Linked DNA regions of Prochlorococcus marinus str. NATL2A. The protein of the gene in region 1 binds, or shares a complex with, the protein of each later gene. Links are inferred from orthologs where the notes say so. Each region holds a gene or a part of one and is shown on either strand. Other genes may lie near its edges. The genes, in order: hisF and hisH.

Evidence for each region.
Region 2: the proteins of hisF (region 1) and hisH are in contact, whole or in part, in a crystal structure (PDB 6RU0), measured with the Thermotoga maritima proteins. The link is inferred for Prochlorococcus marinus str. NATL2A from one-to-one orthologs. Residues at the interface, in WP_004080486.1 of Thermotoga maritima: Met1, Leu2, Ala3, Arg5, Ser40, Glu41, Asp45, Glu46, Ala70, Glu71, Ile73, Asp74, Ile75, Pro76, Phe77, Asp98, Lys99, Ser122, Gln123, Glu161, Thr195, Leu196, Asn247, Arg249, Glu251; in WP_004080484.1 of Thermotoga maritima: Asn15, Arg18, Arg22, Arg117, Leu118, Pro119, His120, Met121, Gly122, Trp123, Asn124, Asn134, Gly135, Tyr136, Tyr138, Val140, Tyr158, Glu180, Lys181, Ser182, Ser183, Lys184, Ile185.

What each region holds. Positions count from the first base shown.
Region 1 is NC_007335.2:426,314-429,556, forward strand. The notes cover bases 12-2,924. They hold hisF (imidazole glycerol phosphate synthase subunit HisF), read left to right. Parts: upstream 12-1,039; coding sequence 1,040-1,810; downstream 1,811-2,924. Other genes in these bases: chlG (chlorophyll synthase ChlG), read right to left, coding at 12-750; petP (cytochrome b6f subunit PetP), read right to left, coding at 766-987; ubiE (bifunctional demethylmenaquinone methyltransferase/2-methoxy-6-polyprenyl-1,4-benzoquinol methylase UbiE), read left to right, coding at 1,893-2,591; PMN2A_RS02280 (DUF721 domain-containing protein), read right to left, coding at 2,603-2,924. Outside these bases: more of chlG, read right to left, coding at 1-11; more of PMN2A_RS02280, read right to left, coding at 2,925-3,085; PMN2A_RS02285 (PspA/IM30 family protein), read left to right, coding at 3,159-3,243.
Region 2 is NC_007335.2:1,190,586-1,193,803, forward strand. What follows is about bases 1-2,888. They hold hisH (imidazole glycerol phosphate synthase subunit HisH), read left to right. Parts: upstream 1-1,073; coding sequence 1,074-1,703; downstream 1,704-2,888. Other genes in these bases: PMN2A_RS06620 (GuaB3 family IMP dehydrogenase-related protein), read left to right, coding at 1-479; trxA (thioredoxin), read left to right, coding at 696-1,019; rsmD (16S rRNA (guanine(966)-N(2))-methyltransferase RsmD), read left to right, coding at 1,726-2,316; petG (cytochrome b6-f complex subunit V), read right to left, coding at 2,297-2,416; PMN2A_RS06640 (c-type cytochrome), read left to right, coding at 2,472-2,861. Also shown: more of PMN2A_RS06645, read left to right, coding at 2,889-3,218. UniProt on the Escherichia coli protein: IGPS catalyzes the conversion of PRFAR and glutamine to IGP, AICAR and glutamate. The HisH subunit catalyzes the hydrolysis of glutamine to glutamate and ammonia as part of the synthesis of IGP and AICAR.

The DNA.
Region 1 (3,243 bases):
AACTACTACCATTGCCAGCTGAAAGATATCTATCATTCCTGCGCTAATACGACTTGCATTTTTAATACCAAAAACAACAGGAAGTGATTCAAGCCCAAGGCTTTTATCCCCTTCCACGCTTTTAAAATCATTTATCACCGCAATCCCTAGACCTGACAAGCTGTAGGCAAGAGTAAGCAGGGCCGTTGTCCACGTTAAATGTCCAAATAGAGCCTGTCCAGCCCACCAAGGAAGAGCTATATAGCTCGCACCAAGTGCATAATTACCAAGCCAACCATTTTGTTTAAGTTTTAAAGGTGGTGCTGAGTAAATAAAACTTACAAATGAACCTCCCAAAGCCAAAAGAAGGACGGAAGGAATCGTGTGATGTGCCCACAAATCTAATAAATAGGCAACTCCAAGACCGGCTATTAGTAAAACCCAAATTTGACATTTTACTTGGAACAGAGAAATTGCCCCTGAAGGTATTGGTCTATTAGGTTCATTTATTGCATCAATTTCTCTATCAAAGTAATCATTTATTGTTTGGGTATATCCAGTTAAGAGTGGGCCGCTCATAAACATGCAACTTATCGAAGCAAGAATGTTGCTTAATTCCCAGTGATAATTGCCACTGGCCGCTGCTCCACATATGACTCCCCATAACAAGGGAATCCATGTGATGGGCTTCATCAATTGCAAACGAAGCTTCCATATGTTTGTTGTTTCAGAACCTCCTTTTATCCCAAGGAGTTGCCTAGCATCGCTCACTTTGTAATCTCAGGGTTAAGAAACTTCATCTTCGAAGAACCAATGTTTGCTCCCGTCATTCATTTTAATAACCACACCAATTCCACCCCTTCCATCTGTCATCTTATAATCGATTACAGTGCCTCTTGGGTCTTCTGATAGTTGGTCTATCAAATAAGAAGGTATGCGGTCCTGGACACGTTCAATATTAACTTTAATTTTTGAACCTATCCTTGAAAGGGAGGTTGGCTTAGCCATGGAATTAAATTACTTGATTTCGGCACCTTAACAGTTCCTCCGTTTAAAAATCATGGTTGCTTTAAGATTGATTCCTTGTCTTGATGTTTCAAACGGACGGGTAGTGAAGGGGGTTAACTTTGTTGGATTGCGTGATGCAGGTGATCCAGTTGAATTGGGATGTAGATATAGCAAGGCTGGAGCAGATGAATTGGTCTTCCTTGACATAACAGCTACATACGAGAAAAGATCTACTTTGGTTGATATGGTTAGACGAACATCCGAATCAGTAACCATTCCTTTCACTGTTGGTGGCGGAATAAGTTCATTGAATGGAATTAATGAATTGCTACGAGCAGGAGCTGACAAAGTAAGTTTAAACTCTAGTGCTGTTAAAGACCCTTCGTTGATTTCTAAAGGGGCAAATCGTTTTGGATCTCAATGTATTGTGGTCGCAATAGATGCAAAAAAGAACAAAAATATTCCTAATAAGTGGGACGTTTATGTGAGTGGGGGAAGGAATAATACTGGCTTAGATGCGATTGAATGGGCAGAAAAAGTTTTTGAGATGGGAGCAGGTGAAATTCTATTAACCTCCATGGACGGTGATGGAACTCAAAATGGTTATGACATAGAACTCACTAAATGTATTGCTGATAAAGTTCCAATACCAGTAATAGCTTCGGGAGGCGCTGGTTGCTTGAGGCACATTAAAGAGGCTTTTACTCTTGGGAAATCTTCAGCTGCTCTTTTGGCTTCTTTATTGCATGATGGACAATTAACTATCAGAGAAATAAAAGAATATTTGATTAAGGAAAATTTACCTATAAGACCAATTGAATGATAAATATTCTCATCAAAGGATGTAAAATCGATGTTTTTAACCTTAAAATTTTTTTGCTATCTAAGTTTTTTTCTGTATTTACATGAGGCCTGGTAATACTAAAGCTATAGAAGAAATGTTTAATTCAATTTCTTCAAAATATGATTTTTTAAATGATATATTTAGCTTTGGATTGCATAGGTTTTGGAAAACAAGATTATTGGATATTCTTAATCCAACTTTTGGAGAGAAATGGATAGATCTTTGTTGTGGAACTGGCGATATGTCAATACTTTTGGCTAGATATATAAAAAGTTCTAAAAATATTACTGGAATAGATTCAGCTTCTCAAGCATTAGTAGTTGCGAGGGAAAGATCTAAGCAAAACTATTCTTCAATTGAATGGATAAATGGTGATGCTCTAGAAACAAATCTCACATCTCATCAATTTGATGGCCTTTTAATGGCCTATGGCTTAAGGAATCTTTCCAGCCCTTATTCAGGCCTTGAAGAGGCTTTTAGAATTTTGAAACCAGGAGGAAGAGCTGGGATATTAGATTTTAGATCTTTTGAAGGAACCTCTATACAAGGGCTATTCCAAAAGATTTATTTAAGTTTTTATGTTGTTCCAATTTCATCTCTTTTCGGTTTAGGAAAAGAATATTCATATATAAAAAAAAGCTTAGTTAACTTTCCCTCTGGTGAAAAACAAATTCATTTGGCACTTTCTGCGGGCTTCAAAAAAGCAAAATACCAAACATTAGCAATGGGACAAATGGGGATTTTATTACTTGAAGCCTGAATCAAAATCGTTCAATCTATTCTCAATTCTTTTCTTCTACAAAAACTACATTTACCCCATAATTTAACTTCTCCCTTGGGAGATGGGACTTTGCAAATAGGACAATTGGTGATTCCAGTCTTATCAGTTCTACTTGGGTGCTTTTCCCATATTTCTTTTTCACTCTCCCTTGTAACTAAATCTTTGGGGTAATGTTGTCTAATCCGAATCTCTTTTATTTGATAGCCATATGATTTTAAAGACGCAATTAATTCTAAGCGGTTGTACTGGATAGCCTGTCTCCACTGAGGATGACTTGCTCCAATCGTTAAAATTTTATTTTGAATATTGAGTGGTGTGCTATTAAATGCGAGTTGTTCCCCAGCTATTGCTACCCAATCTTGAATAAGTCCCCCGACATTCCCTTTCCATGAAGACTTGATTTCCTCTAAACATGTATAAATTGACTGCTCTTTTTTTTCTTTTTTTTTATGCTTTAAGTCTTCTAAAATCAATTTTAATTAGACACTATTGGTGAGTTAGTGCTTAAATCTAGCTAATATTTTCTAGATTGCATAAAAAATCCTAATGGGATTATTCGATAGGTTAAGTCGATTGATAAGGGCAAATCTAAATGCTTTTGTCAGTGATGCAGAAGATCCAATAAAAATAC
Region 2 (3,218 bases), 760 kb from region 1 along the record:
GAGTTGGAATTCCTCAAGCAACTGCTATTTCTGATTGCGCTGCTGCAAGGGATGATTTTCAAAAAGAAAGTGGGAAATATGTCCCAATTATTGCTGATGGAGGAATTATCACTGGTGGGGATATTTGCAAATGCATAGCATGTGGTGCTGATTCAGTGATGATTGGTTCCCCTATCGCAAGATCTCATGAGGCTCCAGGTAAAGGTTTTCATTGGGGTATGGCAACACCAAGTCCTGTTCTACCAAGAGGTACAAGGATTCAAGTTGGAACAACCGGTAGTTTAAAAAGTATTCTTTGTGGACCAGCAATTCTTGATGATGGAACCCACAATTTGTTAGGAGCAATAAAAACCTCAATGGGAACTCTAGGCGCGACTAATATCAAGGAAATGCAAAATGTTGAGGTAGTTATCGCACCTTCTTTGTTAACAGAAGGAAAGGTTTACCAAAAGGCGCAACAGCTTGGAATGGGAAAATAAAGCTACCGAAAGATTTCAGAATTAAATACAATGGCTACAATTGAGTAGTGAGAGCCTTTGCTCTCACACTCCTCACACTTAAAAATGCCCGACTTGTTCGGGTTTTTCCTATTAAAAGGGGCCTAATGAATATTCAAACTTCGTTTAAAAATGGCAGCAAAACTTTTTATAGGCAAAATACAATTGTTATGATCAAGTTCTTAAGACTTCTAAGGTATGTCCACAGCTTCTGCAGTAACTGATTCCTCTTTCGAACAAGAAGTCCTCCAGAGCGATGTTCCTGTTTTGGTTGATTTTTGGGCACCTTGGTGCGGACCATGCAGAATGGTTGCTCCAATTGTCGAAGAGATCTCAAAAGACTTTGAAGGCAAAATAAAAGTTTACAAATTGAATACCGATGAGAATCCTAATGTTGCTAGTCAGTATGGGATAAGAAGCATCCCAACGCTGATGATCTTTAAAGGAGGTCAGAAAGTAGATACCGTTGTGGGAGCAGTCCCTAAAGCCACCCTCTCAGGAACAATTTCCAAACATCTCTAATCCCAAAATTTAGAATTTCTAGAGCCCATTTCAAATGATTCATAGGTAAATCTTTTGACAAAAATTGGATTAATAGATTATGGAATGGGTAATCTTTTTTCCGTTCAACAAGCATTTAAAAGGTTTAATCAGCCTTTAGATATTATTTCTGATATCAAAACACTTCAGTCTTGTGATGCTTTAATTCTTCCAGGAGTTGGTGCTTTTGATCCCGCAATGATGAATTTAAGAAAAACTGAACTAGTACCTTCAATAATTGACTGGGTAAATAATGGTAAACCACTTTTTGGAATTTGTTTAGGATTACAGCTTTTATTTGAGGCTAGTGATGAAGGGACTTCAGAAGGATTAGGAGTTATCAAAGGTCATATTCGCAGATTACCTCAAGAAAAAGACGAAAGGATTCCGCATATTGGTTGGTCTCCAATATATAAAACAAATGAATGTCCTATTCTAGAAAATTATCCTGGTTCTAATTGGATGTATTTCGTCCATTCCTACTCAGCATGTCCTTTAGAACCAAAACATACCGTAGCTGTAACAAAATTTGGTAAAACTGATGTCTCATCTATGGTCTGGCATAAAAATACTGGTGCCTGTCAGTTTCATCCCGAAAAGTCAGGAGTCGCAGGACAAAAAATTATTTTTAATTGGATTAATTGGTTAAAAAAAAACAAATTTTAGTTTGAAAGGGAAATTGAAATTAATGTCTGGGAAAAGGATAGAAAGTCCTTTAAGCCAAAAGACAAGACCAACCTCCTCAAAAGTAAGAGAGGCACTAATAAATATTCTTGGGAACAAGCTTAGAGGAGCAAGTTGGCTAGATCTTTGCAGTGGAAGTGGAGCAATGGCATGTGAGGCTCTGCAAAAAGGAGTAAAGAGGGTTCTTGCAATTGAAAAGCAGAGGGAAACTGCAAAAATATGCAAAAAAAACCTTATTGATGTATCAAATACTATGGATCAATCAATACATATTGAAGTCATTTGCAATGAATTGATCTCATTTCTCAAAAAAGGACCAAAAAGTCAAAAAATTCAGTTTGTTAAAAATTGCCAAAATCCTGAAAAATTTGCTGAAAAATTTGATTTTGTTTTTCTAGATCCTCCATACGAATCTGAAGTATATGAAATTACTCAAGAACTTTTATTATCTAAAGAATGGATTAAAGAATCAACTACTTTGATATGCGAATGCTCGTCAAAATCAATACCAAGAATACATAATGGGTGGAAATTAAATAAAGAGAAATTTTATGGAAGCACCTCTCTCATTTTTCTTATTCCCAATCAGGCATAGAACTGCTCCGACGGTACTGATTCCATGCACTAACAAAAAGGCCTAATAATGTTATGGGAACTAGTCCAAGAACAATCCCACATAGCAGAGGCTCAATCATTGGCTCGTACTTTTATGATTAATAATCCCAATTCTTTCATGTCAAAGAGGTTTTAGTGAATCTTCCGTCATCAAAAGCATTAATTAAGGAGAACCAAGAAATTAGCTCTTGGAGAATATTTTTATTAACTTCTGCCACTCTAATCCTATTAATTTTTTTTTGGAGAATGGGGGATTTCAAGCAAGATCCTTTCATAACTGAAACTTTATCTATTCAAGGTGACTCTTTGTCAGGAAGTAAATTATTCAAAATCAATTGTGTCGGTTGCCATGGGATCTCAGCTCAAGGTTTTGTAGGGCCCGACCTCCATGAAGCGACTCAAGAAATGAGTGATAAAAAGATTATTAATCAAGTTATTCGAGGATTGACTCCACCAATGCCAAGTTTTGAAATCGAACCTCAATCAATGGCTGATCTGCTGGAGTATATGCATTCACTCAATTAATAGTGGCTATAAATAAAACTCTAAAAGTAATACTTGTCGAGCCAGCGGGGCCAATCAATGTTGGGAGTGTTGCAAGACTCTGTGAAAACTTTAGTGTTCATGAATTACGACTAGTTTCACCTAAATGCGATTATTTAGCTCAAGAAGCAAAAAAGATGGCTGTAAGAGGATTGAAGATCTTAGAGAAAGCAAAAGTGTATGAAGATCTAAATTCAGCACTTTCAGACTGTTCAAGAATTATTGCCACTTGCGGTAGAAAAGAACATGGAGAAATCCCTCTTAATTCAAATAAAGATGCTTTGAGCTGGGGTCTTAAATCAGAAAGAGAAGATACAATAGCTTTAGTTTTTGGAAGAG